DNA from 4 places in the Protofrankia sp. Cj5 genome. Region 1 is predicted to be linked to each of the others. Evidence: riboswitches for the same ligand, from Rfam matches in the RefSeq annotation. Region 1 holds a riboswitch; each other region holds the start of a gene.
What was found. A riboswitch is a leader RNA that binds a small molecule or an ion and turns the genes downstream of it on or off. The one in region 1 is predicted to bind cyclic di-AMP.
Positions count from the first base shown of each region.

Region 2: linked by a shared signal. The riboswitch ahead of MJ777_RS02055 (transglycosylase family protein) and the one ahead of MJ777_RS03450 (C40 family peptidase) in region 1 are both predicted to bind cyclic di-AMP.
Region 3: linked by a shared signal. The riboswitch ahead of MJ777_RS23055 (C40 family peptidase) and the one ahead of MJ777_RS03450 (C40 family peptidase) in region 1 are both predicted to bind cyclic di-AMP.
Region 4: linked by a shared signal. The riboswitch ahead of MJ777_RS18865 (transglycosylase family protein) and the one ahead of MJ777_RS03450 (C40 family peptidase) in region 1 are both predicted to bind cyclic di-AMP.

Region 1 is NZ_CAKJTO010000007.1:46,692-51,579, forward strand. Features, by position in the region: gene MJ777_RS03445 (plasmid partitioning protein) at 71-730, shown strand; gene MJ777_RS03450 (C40 family peptidase) at 1,259-2,242, opposite strand; cyclic di-AMP (ydaO/yuaA leader) riboswitch at 2,428-2,598, opposite strand; gene MJ777_RS03455 (hypothetical protein) at 3,047-3,418, opposite strand; gene corA (magnesium/cobalt transporter CorA) at 4,140-4,888, opposite strand, start outside.
Region 2 is NZ_CAKJTO010000004.1:6,762-11,649, forward strand. Features, by position in the region: cyclic di-AMP (ydaO/yuaA leader) riboswitch at 1-94, shown strand, start outside; partial or broken gene MJ777_RS02040 (transglycosylase family protein) at 214-387, shown strand; gene MJ777_RS02045 (hypothetical protein) at 351-863, opposite strand; gene MJ777_RS02050 (peptidoglycan-binding protein) at 868-1,068, shown strand; cyclic di-AMP (ydaO/yuaA leader) riboswitch at 1,432-1,598, shown strand; gene MJ777_RS02055 (transglycosylase family protein) at 1,604-2,335, shown strand; gene MJ777_RS02060 (DUF3151 domain-containing protein) at 2,629-3,063, shown strand; gene MJ777_RS02065 (adenosylmethionine--8-amino-7-oxononanoate transaminase) at 3,249-4,481, opposite strand.
Region 3 is NZ_CAKJTO010000029.1:30,732-35,619, forward strand. Features, by position in the region: gene MJ777_RS08840 (hypothetical protein) at 117-491, opposite strand; gene MJ777_RS08845 (peptidoglycan-binding protein) at 935-1,768, opposite strand; gene MJ777_RS23055 (C40 family peptidase) at 1,902-2,660, opposite strand; cyclic di-AMP (ydaO/yuaA leader) riboswitch at 2,664-2,825, opposite strand; gene MJ777_RS08855 (acyl-CoA dehydrogenase family protein) at 3,023-4,228, opposite strand; gene MJ777_RS08860 (amidohydrolase family protein) at 4,546-4,888, opposite strand, start outside.
Region 4 is NZ_CAKJTO010000108.1:808-5,695, forward strand. Features, by position in the region: gene MJ777_RS18855 (haloacid dehalogenase-like hydrolase) at 1-159, shown strand, start outside; gene MJ777_RS18860 (multicopper oxidase domain-containing protein) at 444-1,937, shown strand; cyclic di-AMP (ydaO/yuaA leader) riboswitch at 2,407-2,582, shown strand; gene MJ777_RS18865 (transglycosylase family protein) at 2,590-2,973, shown strand; gene MJ777_RS18870 (SDR family oxidoreductase) at 3,458-4,210, shown strand; gene MJ777_RS18875 (hypothetical protein) at 4,318-4,509, opposite strand; gene MJ777_RS18880 (helix-turn-helix transcriptional regulator) at 4,830-4,888, shown strand, end outside.

The DNA.
Region 1 (4,888 bases):
GTGCCCGACTCGTCCACGCCACGTGTCGAATCTGCCGAATCAACGGCTCTCGGTGTGGTTCGGTTGTCTGGTGGCGTCGAATCCGCTCAAAGCCGGGAAAGAGCTGTGGAGCAAGAACCGTCGACGGGTGCTGGTGGCCGCTGGCGTGGTCGTCGTTGCCCTCGCCTACGGGCATCACTCACCCGAGGTGAAGACCGAGCGCGCCGAGATTCCGGCGGGCTACGAGTCCGCGGGCCGGGAGCTTGCGGTCCACGCCGAGGCCAAGCCCGAGAAGCCGGTGCCGCTGCTCCTCGTCCTGCATGACGACGAGAGTGACGCGGCGACGATCGAGAAGGACAGTAAGGTGTCCGCGCTTGCTGATCAACAGAAGTTCGCTCTGGTGTATCCGGAGGCGGTGGCCAGTACCTGGCAGACCAACGGTCAGGACGCGCGGTATCTGTGGGACGTGGTCCGTTACGTCGCCAAGGAGCGATCGAACATCGATATGTCCCGGATCTACATCTGGGGTGCGGGAGAGGGCGGCCGTCTCGCGCTCACGGTGGCCTGCGGCCCGCTCGACCCCGCCCAGCAGCCACTGTTCACGGCGGTCGGGACGGTGAACACGGTCGGGCCGCTCCCCGCGTGTCCTTCACGGGTCCATGTCAAGTCAGTGGCTCTTGCGCCAGGGCGGAAATGGAACGAAGCCACGACCAGCGAGCTGTGGAAATTCTCAAAGGACATCAAGGGCTAAGCGGTCGCCGCTCCCTGATCGAACGCCCTATTGCCGGTCGCTCTAAGCGGCCACCGAAGGCCACGCGATGATGGTGTTTTCGCGTGGCCTTCGGTCTGAAGCGAGCTGGAGATCCCGGCAATTTGTGGATCAATCCTCGACCCGCCTCGTCGGCTGTCGTTGAGAGGGCTCCCGCCGGTCGGCTTGGCCGGGGGGGTGGCACGGCCGACCAGCGGGAGCCCAGGACCTCCGCCGGCCAAGCGCACTGTGGGGGGGGTTCAGTGCGAAAGGCCGGGGAAGCCCGTGTTCCGCCGGGCATTGCGAGCCGGGGGGGTTGGCTCGATCCGACCAGCGGAAGTCTTTGGAGACATCCAGTTGTGGTTTGGGACCGCCAGACCGGTGTTTATATCGACAACACCGATCTGGCGGTGAGGTTCACGCGTGACCGGAGGGGGAGGACACGCGTGAACCCGCTATATGTTTTTCAGAGGCTGACTGCGTCAGTCATATCAGTGAGATGAAGGAGTCAACGAGCGAGGCCGCTGGCCGCTAACTGACCCGGCCGACTGAGTATGACGTGGTGTAGATATCTCTGAGCGAAACGACTTCACCGGACTTTGGTGCCGCCCACATCTTGCCACCGCCGGCATAGATGCCGATGTGGTAGATGTTTCCCGGCGTACCAAAGAAGATGAGGTCGCCGACCTGCTTATTGTACTGCGACACATGGGCCGTGGCTTCGTACTGTTCTTCCGCGGTGCGGGGGAGACTGCGGCCGAGCTGTTTGAAAACATACTGAACCAGGCCGGAACAGTCGAAGGAGTAGGGGCCCTCCGCACCATACACGTAAGGCTTGCCGGCTTGCTGCGCGGCCAGATAGACAGCTCTTTCACCGAGCGATCCGACTGGCATCGTAGCATCCGCTGTATCGGAGGTGGATACCCGAAACGCGGCAGCAGCGGCCGAGCCGGCGGCCTGCGCCGGAGGCGCGGGGACCGAACTGGGCACCACCGTCATAGTACCAACGTTCGAGGAGCGAGCCGACTGCAGGGCATCCGTTCCGTCGAAGATAGCAGTGATCTGTGTGGTGGTGAGGACCTTGGCAGTGTAGCTCGCAAAGCCCTGCTCGTTAGTATACAGGTGCTTGAATGTTGCCCAGCCGTCAGGCAGCTTTACCTGAATTTTGATGAGCTGGTTTGACAGCGGCGCGTGGGTCGTCCCGTCCTCGAGGGAGAAGCCCATGTCAATGGGCTGGTCGGCCTGTACTGACACGTCCGGATTAGTGACCCTGAGCGCGACACCTGACTTGGGGTGCAGGTCAGCCTGATCGATCACATGGCTGGTGATGGACCCGGGGCCAACCGAGGTGGCCGGGTTGATAACGGACGTGCGCAGACCGGCGAGTGACGCCTGGCTTCCGAACTGAGAGCCAAGGGTGATCCGGGAACTGACCGAAGTCTCGTCCATCCCTGAGTCGGTCGGGGCGCAGCCGGCCAGCGCGACGCCTGACACCGCAACCGTGCCGGTTGTCATCGCCGCGACCGCGGCACGTGCCCGGACGCGGCCGGGGGCCGACGGCGGAGCGGGCGCGCGGTGCCTACCGCGGGCTGGACGCCCAGGTGTCTCGGCCTGAGGTCGCAGCGAGGACAGCGACGCCGTCGGCGACGAACATGGCCATATTGCCGGATCAAGCTGCACATCGGGCGCAGACAAGACTGTGATCCTTCCCGTTCGCCTGCGAGGTGAGCTGTCGGGTTCGGGCTGGGCTGCCCGGTGGGCCGTGCGACCAGCACACGACTCACTTCACCCCTAGGTCGGCACCGTGGCTCGGTGCCAACCGGTGGAGGATGGGTCCCCCGCTCCTGCCCTGGTGACGACTCGGAGGGGACACCGGGGCCGTGGGCAGGATTCGGCGTTCGGCCCGGTGTTGTCGTGACGTCGGCGCGAGACTAGTTCAAAAGGATGGTGCCAGCAAATACTAGTCCCTCACAACTACGGCGAGTACTCGCAGAAGTGACCATAGCGGTTCCTCCCATCCTCCTTGCCGATCACTCGCCGCTCTATCTTGATCTGCTGGCCACTGCGACAGGTCGCCTAGACGGAGGCTTGCCATGCCATGACCCACAGGATGCGGAAGATGACATTACGCCATAGCGGTGACGGTCCGGCGACGGGGGGGTGCTTGAGTGCCGACAGCTATATATCGCTGACATGTAGTAGCGAAAATTATCTTAATGAATAGGCTCGCTAGATTACGCACTGTGTCAGCCGTTATGGGATTTCCCGCTCCGAAATCCGCTGTGCGAGAGGATGTCCGCGGCCTGGGACGGGTCGGCGTCAGCGGCGCCGGGCGCGGGTGTCGCGGCGGGAGAGCAGGCCCGCGGTCTGCAGGACGTGCAGTTCGACCGCGAGTTCGTGAATCTCCGGGGGCAGGGAGCGGTACTGGCCGGACAGGGCCTCGACGGCCGCCTGCGCGCGGTCCGCGAGATCGTCCAGCGCCCGCTGATGGGTGCGCATCTGCGCTCGCTCGTCCTGGATCGCGCGGACCGTCTCCTCCTGCCACCGCCGGGTGCGCATCAGGCGCTCGCTGGCGTCGGCGGCCTGCCGCTCGGCATCCTCCAGCCGCCCAAGGATCTGATCGAGCTGCTCCAGTCTTGTCGCCAGCTCGGCGATAAGATCGTTACGGACCGGGTATGTCGGCTGGGTCATCGGATCGCGTCGCGGATGTCGCGGATGTCGCGGTCGACGTCACAGGTGATGGTGTGGATACGGCGGGGGGCGTCGTCATTGCCACCCACGCCCGCGTTGCGACTGAGAACGGATTGTAACCGTACGCTGCCGCTAGCCCGCGGCTGGGACGGCAGTTGACTGTGAACTCCCGCACGAAGGCCTGACACAGGCGATTACGGTAGCCGACAGCGTGGTCTCCGTGAATCCCGCTGTCGGGTGATATGTCGTTGTTCCTAGTATGAAATAGCTATCGAACGAAGCCGCGGTGCGGTCCTGCTGGGTACGGTATAGTCCTGACGGGCGGTATCCCAGCCGGGTCGGCGGGGCCGCGCCGTGGTAATTCCCATGGCCCGGCCTGTGGCACTGGTTGTGCCAGTTGTGCTGGCTCGAACGGAGGCCACCCGCGTCTGGCGGGAGCTTCGCGGCGCGGCCAGCTCGGTGGATAATTTGCCTGGTATTGTGGCGCCTTCAACACCCTGCTCAATTTTTACACACGGGACGCCACGAAACATGAGTTCGGTCGGTTTTTGGGCGTCAGCCACGCAAAAAATGATGATCGCGGCCTTCTGCTATACCGGTCAGCTCGTCGGTGTATCGGCTCCACCGGCGAGCTGACCGGACCGGCCGCGAAAGCCAGCAGCAATATTCACGAGCGTCCATCATGCTATCAGTTGATATTTGAGCGTACCACGGTACGAGGCTACAGCCAGCCATTCCGTTTGAAGGCTCGGTGCAGGGTGAAGCAGATTGCCGCCATCAAGCAGAGAGCAGCGGGATATCCCCACGGCTGCCGCAGTTCGGGCATGTGCTCGAAATTCATCCCGTAAATGGCGGCAACCGCTGTCGGAACCGCGGCGATGGCGACCCAGGCACTGATGCGGCGCATGTCCTCGTTTTGCGCGATGGCCACCTGTGTCAAGGTCGCCTGAATAATTGACGACAGCAGCTCGTCGAATCGAGCTATTCGTTCGGTGACCTGTTCGAGGTGGTCGGCCACGTCACGGAAGTATTCCTGAATGCGCGGGGCAATCCCGCCGACGTCCGGTTCGGTGAGCGCTCGCAGCGGAGCGGCGAGTGGCGTGACAGCGTGCTTGAGCTCAAGCACCTCACGTTTGAGCTGGTAAACTTTACTGGCATCGGGCGGAATCGATCGGTGAAAGACCGATCCCTCGGCGTCGTCGATGTCGATTTCAATCTTCTCGGTAACCGCCAGGTAATCGTCGACAATCTGGTCGCAGATAGCGTGGAGGACAGCCGACGGTCCGTGGCGGAGCATTTCCGGGTGCGCTTCCAGCCGGCTGCGCAGGGCTTGGAGCCCGCCATGTTCCCCATGCCGGACCGTGACTACGAAATCCTGGCCGAGAAACACCATGACCTCGCCGGTGTTGACGATCTCCGATGTCGAGGTCAGCTCCTCGTGTTCCACGTAACAGGCGGTCTTGAGGACGA
Region 2 (4,888 bases), on a different contig from region 1:
ATACCAGGCGTCCTCGGGGTGAAGCCGTGAAAACGGCCGGGCAGTCCCAGCCCGAACCCGACAGCTCACCTCGCAGGCGTGGGGAAGGGCATTACCAATATGTCCCGTACAAGTTCTCGCGGCCGACATCGCGGAATTCGCCGGGCCCGGGTCCGTACCCGAGCCATGGTGCTGACCCCGGCCCTGCTCGCGGCGATCAGTGGTGGCATCGCGATGTCACAGCCGGCCAGCGCCGCCACCACGTGGGAGGGGCTTCGCCAGTGCGAGTCCGGCGGTGACTACACGGCCAACACCGGCAACGGCTATTACGGCGCATACCAGTTCTCGCTGAGCACCTGGCAGAGCCTGGGCTACACCGGACTGCCCAGCAGCGCATCCCCGAGCACCCAGGACGAGGCCGCGCTCAAGCTCGCCACCCAATCCGGCTTCGGCCAGTGGCCCGTCTGTGGCCGGGGCATGAGCGCCGGCCAACTCGGGGCTGGCGCCAGCTCGTCGGGCAGCGGCTCGTCGGGCACCGGCTCGTCGGGCACCGGCTCGTCAGGCACCGGCTCGTCAGGCACCGGCTCGTCAGGCACCGGCTCGTCAGGCACCGGCTCGTCAGGCACCAGCTCGTCAGGCACCAGCTCGTCAGGCACCAGCTCGTCATCAAACAGCACCGGCACCGGCTTGTCGGGCACCAGCTCGTCAGGCGCCAGCTCGTCGAGTCCAAGCAGCGCCAGCGCCAGCCCAGACAGCACCGGTTCGTCGGACAGCAGCTCGTGGCAGGCACGCTCATACGGCAGAAGCGGTTCCTCGCGTTGGGCATGGCGCGCGGCGAACGCGGCCACCCCGTCGACCGCTGTCGCTGTCGCTGCCGCTGCCACGCCTTTGACGACCGATCTGGTCGACCAGGTGCGACCGGACGTGCGGTCGTGGCAGCAGCAGATGAATGGTCTTGGTTACAACATCCAGATTGATGGTCAGTACGGACCGGAGTCGGCTGGTGCGGCGAGCCATCTCCAGGCTGACAAGGGCCTGACGGTGGACGGAATCTGCGGACCGCAAACCTGGACGGCCACCTTCAGCTGAGCCTGAACCGAACAGCTACCGCCTGACGGCTACGAAACTGATATAGACCCCGCGCACGACGAGTCGGGCCGGCCACACCAAGGTGACAACAAACACAACAGATAAACACTATAACGACCGGCCCGATTACTCGTCGTTACAAAAACCCAACACAAGCAACCCTCCAGCGGAGCTTTCCCAATCACCAGGTACAGTTCTCAGTTTGGCCCACATAGTTCATTCGGGGGATGTAGGCCAGATCCATGTAGTTCATCCGACACCCCGATTTGCTTCGAAAGAGCCAGGCTCGCTAGAGTCCTCCCCACTCGCCAGATCGGCGAGGCCGCGCGAACGGACGCCGAATCCCGTCCCCGTCCGCCGCGGCAGGACCTACCGCGAAGCCGCTAGGACGGGATCGGGGGAACCACATCCGGATACCGGAGACGCCGGTGTCCTTGGGGTGAAGCCGGCGACGCGCATGGGCGTCACCGGCCGGGCATGTTCCCAGCCCGAACCCGACAGCTCACCTCGTAGGCGACGGGAAGGACCGACCCACATGCCGTCTGTTGGCAGGCACCGCGCCCCGCAACAGTCGTCCACCGCCGTCAAGGTCCTGCGCACCACCGGTGCTGTCACAGCACTCGTGGGCAGTGGTCTCGCCGTCGCGGCCAGCCCAGCGAGCGCCGCGACCGCCGACGACTTCGCCAAACTCCGCCAGTGCGAGTCCGGTAACAACTATCACATCAATACCGGTAACGGTTTCTACGGCGCCTACCAGTTCGACGCCGGGACCTGGCATGGCCTTGGTTATTCCGGTCTTCCCAGCGACGCGCCACCGGCACTGCAGGACGATGCCGCCCACAAGCTCTACAACGCTCGCGGCTGGTCCCCCTGGCCGTCCTGCTCAGTCAAGATGGGCCTGACCAACAACGGCCCAGCACCGCAGACAGCGGCAGCCGTGCCCAGCACCGAGGTGGTCCAGCAGGCGGTTGCCCCAGCGCAGCCTCCGATGACCTTGGAACGCGCGAAGGCTCAACTGGCATCGTCAAACTTCGCCGGCACAACCCTTTCCACCGCGCTGGCCGGTGAAGTTCGCGCTGACGCTTACGTCTGGCAGAGCACGATGCGTGAGAAGAAGTTCATTCTGCAGGTGGACGGCCGCTTCGGCGGGGAATCCCAGGGTCTCGCGTCGCTGTACAGCTATCTGACCCGGGTCGACGACGGACAGACCGGTGTGGTCGGTAAGAACCTCTGGGACATCACCGTCACCAGCCCGTCGGCGCTGTGAGCGCGGGCACGCGTAAAAAGCTCCGGCAGTAGGGTGTCCGGTCAGACAGCGGCGTCCGGATGGATGGATCGCGAGGGCTGCGGAGGAGTGCGACGGAGGTGTTGGGCGGCGCGAGCCGGACAGTCCTGTTGCCGGGCGCTCTGAACCACGGTTTCCCGGCTGTCCGAAGACGATGTCGGCTTCGGCCCCCGATCCCGCGGCGGACCTGATGGCCCACCCCCCTCCCACCAGGTCCGCCGCGTGAAAGCTCCCCACGCGATGCGGCATGAGCGCGATCCGGCAGGATGGGCCTCATGACGACATCCCCCGAACGGCCGGATCTCCTTGGCGGTCCGCCTCCGACAAGGCTCGCTCTCGATCCGGCCGCCGCCAGGGCCCTCAGCGCCGGCGATGCCCCGGAGGCTGTCGCGGGCCGCTTCCCGGACTCAAGCCTTGCCTGGGCGATGTTGGCCGAGCGCTCCCTGGACGCGGGCGCGGCTGTCACGGGCTACGCCTACGCGCGGACCGGCTACCACCGCGGTCTGGACCAGCTGCGCCGTGCCGGTTGGCGCGGGCATGGGCCGATCCCGTGGTCCCATGAGCCCAACCAGGGCTTCCTGCGCGCGCTCGCGGCGCTGAGCCGTGCCGCCGCCGCCATCGGTGAAACCGAGGAGGCCGCCCGCTGCCGGGAGTTCCTCGCCGACAGCGATTCCGAGGCATCCGGCGCGCTGGGCTTCACAAGCGACTGAGCCGCTTGTGGATACCGGTCGCCTTGTACCCGGTTATAGCGGACTGTCCGGCTCGCGGCGTCCGGGTGGGGCATCCCGTCGTTGTCGTCGGTCGCCACCCAACACCAGGGTGACTCCCTCCGCCGCCTCGCGATGCACGCACCCCAGCCCCACTCCTTGATCCACGCCCCTATTGCCGGGCGCTCTTAACCGACCTGTGCGGCGGCGTGCAGCGCGCACGTGATCGCGTTGATGTCGGCATCGGTCGAGATGAACGGCGGCATGGTGTAAAGGAGATCCCGGAACGGCCGCAGCCAGACGCCGTTGCGCGACGCGGCCCTGGTCGCGGCCGGCACGTCCACCGGATGATCAAGTTGGACAACCCCGATCGCGCCCAGGACCCGCACATCGGCGACTCCGGGAAACGCGGCCACGGACGACAGCCCGCTCGCCAGCCGGGCCTCGATACGGGCGACCGAAGCCGCCCACCCCCCCTCCGTGAGCAGGTCCAGTGACGCGTTGGCTACCGCACAGGCGAGCGGGTTCCCCATGAAGGTCGGGCCGTGAGCCAGCACCGGCATCTCGCCCCGCGAAATCCCCCGGGCGACCTCCTCGGAGCACAAGGTGGCGGCCAGCGAGAGATAGCCGCCGGTCAGGGCCTTCCCCACACACATGATGTCGGGGCTGACACCGGCGTGTTCAACCGCGAACAGCCTCCCAGTACGCCCGAAGCCGGTGGCGATCTCATCAAGGATCAGCAACACGTTGTGGTCGCACGCCAGCTCCCGCAGTGCCCGGACGTAGCCGGGGCTGTGGAAGGTCATCCCACCGGCACCCTGGACCACGGGTTCCACGATGATCGCCGCGATCTGGTCAGCGTTGCGGGCCAGCAGGTCCGCGAAGTCCGCCAGATACCTCGGGTCGGTCGGGACATCGAAGCCGACGGGTGGCTGGTCCGCGAAGACCTGGGCCGGCAGCACCCGCCTCCAGAGCTGATGCATGCCGCCGACCGGGTCGCACACGGACATCGGATGGAATGTGTCGCCGTGATAGCCCCCGCGCCAGGTCATCAGCCGAACCTTCTCCGGACGCCCCGTCGACCGCCAGTACTGGATCGCCATCTTGGCGGCGACCTCGACGGACACGGAGCCGGAGTCCGTGAGGAACACGTGGCGCAGCGGCTCAGGCGTCATCTCCACCAGCCGGGCGGCCAGCCTGATCGCCGGCTCGTGGGTCAGGCCGCCGAACATCACGTGGCTCATCTTTGCCGCCTGGGCATGCAGGGCGGCGTCCAGAGCGGGGTGCGCATAGCCGTGGATGGCGGCCCACCAGGAGGACATTCCGTCGATCAGCTCAGACCTGCCTTCGACTGGCCTCGCCAGGCGCAGGCGTGTCCCGGAGGCGGATTCGACGAGGAACGTCTCATGTGTGGAGGGCATCGGCCCATAGGGATGCCAGACGTGCGCCTGGTCGAGCGCAAGCAGGCGATCCGCCGACAGGGCTGTCCGGCTGCCCAGGCCCACCTGGCCGGGCAGGCCGGTGGGGCTACTCGATGACACATCACCCTCCAGGGTCGGGACACGCGGCGCAGGGCCGGAGATTCTTTGACGGCTCGTGTCTGTGTGGTGCTCAGTCGTAGCGGCCGACACGTCCGCGGACGCGGATGCTGCCGGCATGACGGGCCCTGCCGGCATGCCGGATGCTGCCGACATGGCAGCCTGCCGCGGCGACGGCCCGGCTTCTGCCGGGGGCGCCGGACCGGATCGTTATGGGGATCATGGGGTGGTCCTCGGGCATGCGCAGGCGCTACCAGCATGTGACCGACCCGATGTTGCATGAGGCGGCG
Region 3 (4,888 bases), on a different contig from region 1:
GTCCGCGCCCGTGATGTCGCGCTGGTCCACACGTGCCACCCGAGCGGCACCGGGAGGCTATGCGCGCCCGGCAACAGGGCGCTTGTGCCCTGGCCGGGATCAGCCGTGGACTGTTCTCACTCAGAATCCGCCTGTTGCTCCGGCCCGCCGAACGCCTGCCGGGACCCGCCGAGGGGCTCGGCCTGCTCGTCGCCGGTGGCTTCGGCGCCCGGCTGCTCGGCTTCGGCGCCCGCTGGCCCGGCCTCGCCGCCGGCCTGTGCCGCCTGGCCGGTGCCCGCCGTGACACCGACCAGTTCGCGTAGGCGTGCCTCGATGTACGGCTCGGTATAGTGCGATCTGTCCGCGATCCGCCGAACGAGGTCGTTGACACTGGAGACGGCTTCGAGGTCCGCGGTGCTCACCTGGACGAACTGGTCAAGTATCTGATACCGGATCTCCCGCCAGTTCTGCCGTAGATACTGCTCAACCTGCTGCGCCTGCTGCTGCTCCATTCGATCGCCTCCACCACGAGTCGTCGTTTTTCAGCCATGAGAGGCTCCGGCAGCAGAGCGTTCGATCAGGCAGCGGCGTCCGGGTGGATGGATCGCGAGGCCGCGGAAGGATGCGCCCTGGCATTGGGCGTGGACCGACGACAACGACGCGAGGCGCCGCCCGGGCGGCGCGAGCCGGACAGTCCTGTTGCCGGAGCCTCTCAATCTACGACACCCGAACCAGGAGTCAACCGGAAATCACGAGCGCCCGGCAACAGGGGCACAGATATCCATATCCTCCGTTGCGGATTTTCTGCGGAAAACCGCGCTTTGCCGCGAACTGTATATGCCCAGCGTGATACCCATGCGCAGGGATAACGCCGGAGGCGGCGACCGGGGTGCCGGGGTGCCCGTGCGTCGCCGCCTCCCCTCTTGTCGACCGCTCAACGAGCGCTCAACGACCACTAAGCGGCGGAATGGAACAGCGCGGCGCGGGTCCGCGGACCGACAACGCCGTCGGCCACCAGCCCGTGCCGGCGCTGATAGGCCTTTACTGTTCCAGTGGTGCGCGGCCCGAAATTCCCGTCCACCGCGACCGGGTAGCCGTACCCGGCCAACCGCCGCTGAATCTGACGAACACCAGGACGCAGGCGGGAACTGTAACGAACCACCTGCGTGCGGGGAGCCGGCGCGTCCGGTCGTGCCATTGCCACACCGGGCGCGCCGGCCTGGGCAGAAGTGTTGACAGGGCCGCTGGGAACGGCCAGGTAAGCGCTTGCTCCGCTGTCACCGCCCGCGCCGACAGCGGCGGCAGCCGCCGCGCCCCGCCCGAGGTACCGGCGGTAGGAGCCGTTGGTGTACGTACTCCATGCTCCGATGCCCTGCACGTCGCATACCCGCCTGGCGGCCTGTGCGTTGACGGCTGGATCGAACAGATCCGCCCCGCCGACCCAGCTCGCATGCGCCCGCATATTGATCTGCCATAGTCCGCGGGAATCCTCGCCGCTGGAATTGTGCGCGTCCGGGTTGCCGCCGGACTCGGCCAGTGCGACCGCGACCCAGGTTCCCAGCGGTATCCCGGCGCAGCCAGCCAGCCCCGCGTTCCTGCCAGCACCGGCGATGGCAGCGTCAGAAACAATTCCTGGAGCGACAGCGCTCGTGCTGGGCGGAGCCACGGGGCTCGCGCTCGCCGGACTCGCGGTCAGCATCATGCCCGCCGTCGCGCCGATGACACCGGCGGCGGCAGCCACCGCGCCGCGGTTGCGTTCGGGCTGCTTCCGGTGGCTTTTTCCTCGCATTTTCCGGTGACTTCTTCGGTGTGTTCCGCTGGATAGTGTTCCACTGGACATGAGCAGCCAGTTCACCTCAGTATCGTTGATCGGATCAGTAACGTTGATCGGCGCGTACCCGCCTGGCGGTCCGGCCCGGTCATCACCCCAGCCGGCCGACCAGATAACTCGCGGAATAAATCTTCTGCAGTCGAACGACGGTGCCGCTGTGGGGCGCGGCCCACATCATTTCGTTCCCGGCGTAGATTCCCACATGATAGATGTTTCCGGGCTGACCGAAGAAAATGAGATCGCCGGGCTGCTTGGCATCCTGCGATATCTTCCGCGACGCCGCGTACTGGGCGTCGGTCACCCGCGGCACACTGCGGCCGAGCTGTTTGTAAATGTACTGGACAAGACCAGAGCAGTCGAAGGAGTTCGGGCCCTGCGCGCCCCACGCATACGGTTTACCCGCCTGCTTCGATGCCAGGTAGACAACCTTCTCGCCGAGGCTCCCGGCGGACAGCGACGCGCTGTCCTGCTGCGTTGACGCGCTGTTCTGGTCCTGCTGCCCCGCCAGCCCACGTGCCGGTTCCTCCGCCCCCGTGGCCCCCGTGGCGCCCGTGGCCGGACCGGGCTCCGCGGGGGCTGTCCCGGTGGCTCCCGCGGCGGTGGTGTCACCGGCCCAGGCCGGCACAGCGGCGGTGGCCTGGGGCGCATCGGTCGGGCTGTCGGCCCCGGTGTCGTTTGCCAGCGCTGGGGCTGACAAAGCGGTCAGGGCAACGGTACCGGTAGCCGCGGCGGCAACCACGGCGCGCGCGGAGCGACGGCCAAAACTGGGCTTGACCGGCTGCGCACGGTGACGACCGCGGCGGGAAATAATCGTGTCGGCCGGATCTGAGCACGCCTGATCTGCAGGCAACGATGATCCTTCCCGTACGCCTGCGAGGTTAGCTGTCGGGTTCGGGCCGGGAAGCCCGGTCGGCACGCACGGGATGTGCGGCCGGCTTCACCCCAAGGACGTCGTAGTGGCAACGACGCCCGGCGGGACCTGGGTCCCCCGCTTCTGCCCTGGCGATGGTGAGGAGGGGACACCGGGCCGAGGGCAGAACTCGGCGTCCGGCCCGGTGCTACTGAGAGCCCGGCCACGGTAGCGAACTACGCCCTGTGACCGCAAGGCCTAATTTTCCGCGAATTTCGCCGCAAGTTGGTTACCGTTCGTGTTAACCATCCGGCCAGGCAGCCCACGGACAACAACCGGAAACAGGTTGGCGCTACCAGCCGTCATGGTGCGTCTGGACGGCTGTCATGGTGCCGACGGACCACCCGGCGGGCGATCGCCCAGCGATGGGTCTCCGACGGTCCGTCATAGATGCGGAAGGGACGCACCTCGCGCAGGAAGCGCGACAACAGCACATCCCCGGAGATACCGAGAGAGCCGCAGATCTGCAGCGAGCGGTCGACGACCCGCCACACGGCCTCGGCGGTGAAGGTCTTCGCGATCGCGGTCGACTGGGCTCCGGAACGGCCCTGGTCGAGCTCCCAGCAGGCCTGCATGATCAGCCCACGGGACGCGGCGATGTCGATCTCGTTATCCGCGATCATCGCCTGAGCCATGCCCAGCTCCGCCAGCCGGGAACCGAACAGCCGCCGGTCCGCGGCCCTGGCCACGGCGATGTCCTGGGCCCGCCGGGCAATACCCAGCCAACGCATGCAGTGGGTCGTCCGGGCCGGGCCGAGGCGGACCTGGGCGTAGTCGAAGCCCTTGTCCACCTCGCCGAGCACAGCCTCGTGCGCTACCATGCAGCCGTCGAACAGCACCTCGCAATGGCCGCCGTACAGGCTTTCGTCCAGGGTCTCGATATGACGGACGATCTTCATGCCAGGGTTGCCCGCGTCGACGAGGAACATCGTCGCCCCGCCGCGCTGCCCCGGCTCGCCCGAGGTGCGGGCCATGCAGATCGCGTATCCGGCGCCGTCCGCGCCGCTGATGAACCACTTGCGGCCGTCGATCCGCCAACCGCCCGCGTCCTTCACCGCGCGTGTGGTCAGCGCGGTCGGATCCGACCCCGCTCCGGGCGCGGGCTCCGTCATCGCGAAGCAGGAACGCACCGCACCGGTTGCCAACGGCCGCAGGTAGCGCTCCTTCTGCCCGGCCGTCGCGATGACCTCGAGCAGGTGCATGTTGCCCTCGTCGGGAGCGGCGATGTTCAGCGCCAGCGGGCCGAACAGCGAGTAGCCCGCCTCCTCGAACACGGGCGCCCGGCCGCGCATGTCCAGGCCGTGCCCGCCGTACAGCGCCGGTACGTGCGGGGCGAAGATCCCCGCATCCTTGGCTGCCTGCTGGAGCCGTGCGCGCATCGCGTCGCCGCCGCGCGCGGCAACGCCCCCGAAGCGTTCCTCCTCGGGCATGACGACGGTCCGCACAAATTCGGCGGTACGCCGGGTGAGATCGTCGACCACCGGGCCGTGATCAAAATCAACGGGCACGTGCACCTCCGTCACGCCGGCTCGCGTCGCCCGCAAGGCGAGCTGTCGCGGATCCAGCTGACAATCATCGATTTTTTGCCAGCAAAGCAGGCTGGCCAGCTCGCGTACAAGGAACGGTCAACATTAAAGATCAAATCGCGGGCGTGAGTCGTCAACACTGTTGACTACAGGAGAAGGTCAAACACTCGTGACCAACAGCAATCAGCCATCTCCATCCGCATCGCCAGCACCGCACCGCTGTCGTGGGCTTCAGAGCGTGTGTGAGATCGTCATTCCGGCTCACTGATCGCAAGCCCGATCTCACACACGCTCTCAGGTCAGTCCAGGTGGTAGATACGGGCCGCGTTGTCGTGCAGAATTTTGTGGGACACATCGCCGGGCAGGTCCGCGAACGCCGCCGCGATGAACAGGTCCGGTCGGACCGCCGCGCTCGCCGGACCAGGCGACATGCTCGTCGGGTGCGGGAAGTCGGTCTCGTAGAGGAAGTTGTCGGGACCGAGGAGTTCGATCGCCTGCCGGGCGGTCTCCCGCTCGAACCAGAAGCAGCCGAAGATCTGGCGCTGGAAGTACTCGCTGGGCAGCAGGTCGTACTCGGGGTGTTCAAGTGGAACGCCGCAGTTGCGCCACTGCCAGTCCAGGGCGGCCAGGGCGTACGGGAGC
Region 4 (4,888 bases), on a different contig from region 1:
GGGATCGAGCCGCCGTGGGAGCACGCCTACAGCGACTCGCTGGCGGACCTGCCCATGCTGGCCGCCGCCAACCATGCGGTGCTGGTCAATCCTGACGGGAGGCTCGCGCTACGCGCACAGCAGGCGCTGGGCGGGCGCCTGCGGATCGTCCACTGGTGAGGCCCATCCGCTCACGATAGCGTGAGAACGCCAGCCCGCTGGCAGGCTCCGGCGGCAGGGCGTCCGATGCGGCTGCCAACACGGCCGGGCGATCCGCGACCCGGTCCACGAGCAGCCTGAAAGCTCCTGCCCGCCCCGTCCAGCGTGTGTCGCCGACCGGCTGCCCGACCGGTGCGCGTGCGTAGTGCCATCTTCCACATCCTTTGGCGGATTGTGGACTCTCACTATGCAGGGGAAGTCACGGAGGGTTACTGTCACGCTCCGTGATTGATAAGTTGCGCGCCATGCGGCGCACAGGTATCGGCGGCCGGACCGCCAGCCGGGTACGCGTAAGGAGGCAGTCGTCGTCACGGTCCGCGGAGACGACCGTTCGTGCCAGGCAGCGGATGTGCGTCAGAGCGGTGGTCGGGAGCGCGCTTGTGCTTGCCCTCGGGCCCGCCGCGATCGGGCCCGCGACCGCGGCCGGCGGCACGGGCGCGACGGGAGAACGATCATCCTACTGGAACGACGCCGCCGGCCAGGAGTTCCACCCGACCGGTCGAGTGCGCACCTATTACATCGGTGCTGACGAGGTGGTCTGGAACTACGCCCCCGAGGGACGCGATGCTATCACCGGCCAGGCATTCGACCCGATAGCAAGGACATACGTCCAGTCCGGGCCCGGCCGGATCGGGACGAGTTACCTCAAGTGTCTCTACCGTGGTTACACCGACGCCAGCTTCAGCGGTCTGGCGCCGCGCCTCCCGCAGGATGCGTATCTGGGCTTTTTGGGCCCGGTGATCCGCGCCGAGGTCGGCGACACCATCAAAGTCGTGTTCCGCAACGCCTGCCGGATTTCTGACAGCGTGCACCCGCACGGCGTCTTCTACACCAAGGCGAACGAGGGCACGCCGTACGCGGACAACACCTCCGGGGTGGACAAGCTCGACGACGCCGTACCCACCGGAGGCACGCACACGTACACCTGGCTGGTGCCCGATCGAGCGGGTCCGGGCCCGCACGACGGCAGCTCGGTCATGTGGATGTACCACTCCCATACCAACGAGGTCACCGACACCTATGCCGGGCTCACCGGCCCGATGGTTGTCACCGGAAAAGGGAAGGCGCGGCCAGACGGTAGCCCCGTCGACGTCGACCGCGAGATCTTCGCGCTGTTCTCGATCGTCAACGAGAATTGGAGCCCGTATCTTCAGGAGAATCTCCGCCGTTTTGCCAAGCCGCCGTACCCGGCGCTGAACGATGCTGATTTCGAGCGTTCCAACATGCGGCATGCCATCAACGGCTACGTCTTTGGCAACGAGCCGATGATCACTATGAAAAAGGGTGCGCACGTCCGGTGGTACCTGATGAGCATGGGCGGCGAGGCGGATATGCACACGCCGCACTGGCACGGTAACGACGCGATCGTGGGCGGCATGCGTATGGACACCGTTCCGCTGCTCCCCGGCACCATGGCCGTGGCCGACATGGTGCCTGACGACGTCGGCATCTGGCTTTTCCACTGCCACGTGAACGAGCACATCACCGCCGGCATGCTGACCCGCTATCAGGTTGTGTCCGACACCGACACCAACAACGGTACTGCCGCCACCGCTATATCCGCGCCAGGGCCGTCGGCCACAACGATGCCGGTGCCCAAGGGCGCTGTCTCCGCGGGCGAAGGCGGGATAGCTGTTCCCCCGTCGTCTGTCCCCACCGCGTCCGCGATCATCGCGTTCGTGGTGGCGATCGGCGCCCGCAGGATCGTGCGCCGTCGCCGCCGTCGTGCCATGGGCTGAAACCGCGCCGTTCATCGCGGTCCAGGCCGGTAGCTCCTGCCGCACAACAGGCCTGGACCGCGATATGGCGAGAACCGCCAGCCGCCCAGAAAGCGGCTCCCGCGCACGGAGAGCCCAGGATCATCAGCGTTCGGACAGCCATATTGCCCACACCATACACGGCACTGTTGATGCGCAGGATCCCCGCGGCATCGTACGGCGGACGAACAACCGTCGGCGAACAACCACGCAGCCGACCCGCCTGCCCACCTACCGCGCGGGGCAGTTTTTTTGGCTGGGTGGCGGCCCCGGCACAATTGCGCCAGCCGGCCAGGGCCAACTATGGATAAGCGCGGGTGCGCGCACGTTACCGGCAGCCGTGATGGTTAGCAACATCGGCTGTGGACTGTGTGCCTCTTCACGGAGCCTTGCCTGCTGGGCGGTCATGGCACGTATGGTCCTCGCCGTGCCTTCGAGGGGAAGGCGCGCATCGGATGGCACGCCGAGTCCTGCCCCCGTCCGATGACAACCAATACGGTGGCAGGAACGGGGGAACCATTTCCGGACGCCGAAGCCAGGCGTTCTCGGGGTGAAGCCGCATAGCGCGGCCGGGCAGTCCCAGCCCGAATCCGACAGCTCACCTCGCAGGCGTGGGGAAGGACATCAACACAATATGTCCCATGTACGTTCTGGCGCTCGTGGAATCAGTCGAATCAAGGCGCGTGCTCGGGTACTGATCGCTGTACCGGCACTCGTCGCCGCCATCGGCGGCGGCAGCGTCGCGCTGTCCCAGCCAGCGAGTGCGGCACCGTCCAACGACGGTGTGCTGGCCGCCATTGCACAGTGTGAATCCGGCGGCAACCCGAAGGTTGTCAACTCGATCGGTGCCGGCGGACTGTTCCAGTTCCTGCCTAGCACGTGGCACGCTGTCGGTGGCTCTGGCCTGCCGCAGAACGCCAGTGTGTCCGAACAGTGGATGCGTGCGCGGATACTGTACGCGCAGCAGGGCACGAGCCCCTGGTACGCGTCGAAGCACTGCTGGGCCGGAAAGGCCTAGCGACCGGAAAGGCCTAGCGACCGGAGAGGACGCGGCGAGAGTCCCTCGCGCCGTCCACGGCGTCTGTCAGATCCGCCAGCGCCAGCGCTGTGTATATCAGGTATAGCCTCAGGTATCTCGACAGAGCGGCCGGCCCGGGTTCACCGGGAGGCTCTCGCGAAGCCTTGGGAGAGACCGGCCACGGCCGGTCTCTCCCAAGCGGCCGCCTGCTTCCGGCTCTCGGACCGGGCCGGGCGTACCCGCACAATCGATCTTCCGGCTGGGGGGCCGGGCGCGCCGCGGCGGTCTGTGGTAAACCCGGAAAAACGGCCCCGTCGGTGTGTCGTCGTTTCTTGTCCGGGCCCGTTTTTCGTTCGCGCCGGCTCCCCGCGGGGCTACTCGACTTCAGGCGGGCGGCGTAATACCGTACCGTGCGCGAGCGGTGCCTCATCAGGGGTTTTTTCGATCCGCGCGCTGGGCTCTCGAGAAACCTGGTGCATGAGCGATGACAGCGAAGAACGACGTCCGTCGAGCCTTGGTGACCGGCGCTGGAAGCGGAATGGGACAGCTCCTCGCCCTCCGGCTGGTGCGGCAGGGCACAGACGTTATCGCGGTTGATCGGGACGAAGCCGGTCTCAAGGTCCTCCACGACGCTGGGCCCGGAAAGGTGACGACGCACACCATCGATGTCACCGATGCGGACGCCATGGCCGACGTCGTGACCTCGCAGCACCACACCCTGCTCGTGACGGCCGCCGGGATCGGGTACACAGGCAAGATCGCTGAGACCCCGGCCGCGGTGCACGCGAAGATCATGGCGGTGAACTACCAGGGCACAGTCAACGCGGTGACGGCCGCGCTACCCGGCTATCTCGCGCGGGGATCGGGCCGGCTCGTCCTTTTCTCGTCGATTCTCGGCTGGTTGCCGGTGCCGCAACACGGTCCCTATGGTGCGACAAAGTCGGCGTTGGTCATTTACGCTCAGACGCTACGGCATGAACTTCGCGGGACTGGTGTGCGGGTGAGCTGTGTCTGTCCACCGGCGGTGGCAACCCCGATGCTCGACGACATGCCCGCGGCCCGAGCAGTCTCGCAGCGCACTATGATGACACCGGCCGCTGCCGTCGACGCGATCGAACGCGGCCTCGACAAAGGGCGTTTCTGGATCTTCCCAGGTATCGCGCGGCCGGTGGCCATCGGCCAGCGGCTGTTCCCCGAGGTACTGCGGGTGGCCATTGGCAGCCTGCTGAACAGATAGCCGTCCCGGCCGCTCAGAGCGCCCGGGACCAGGGCACGTGTCGAAAACACGCCGTAGGGGACGCGACATTGCCGAGGTTATCGCGGGGCGGGGGCAGGCGTCCCGCGTCATCGCTGCCCATCCATGCTCTCCATCCATTGCCGCGCGATGCGCGGATACCCGACGGCTCGTCGGTCGCCACCCACCACCTCCGGCGCGTCCTCCTTCGGCTCGCGAGGCAGGCGCTCCAGCCCCGCTCCGTGGTCCGCGCCCCTATTGCCGGTCGCTCCTCCTGGTCGCTCCTCCTGAAGGAAGAACAAGATCTTCTCCTGTGGCACCTATGTGACACCTATCCTGACCTGCGGTGCTGCTGTTTTCGCAGGTCAGTAACCGGTTGCTCGTCAGCGGCGGCGTTATTGTGGGACGGCTGTTCCCTGATGCGCGTCCAACGCCAGGACCCGAGGCGGGAGCCCAGCGCGCGAGTTCCGCTCACGCGGATCTGGGCAGCGGCCCGTAGGCGGCCCCTATCGAAATCCTGTCACCAGGTAGACATAGTGCACCCTTTTTGGTGTCATGTGCTAAAAGTCGGTATTGATAGTGCGGCAGCTGGCTGAGGCGGGACCCCTTGGGAGGAACTACTGTGAGCGGAGCGGCGAACCGGGAACTCGGGAAATTCTTGAGGAATCGTCGAGAAAGTCG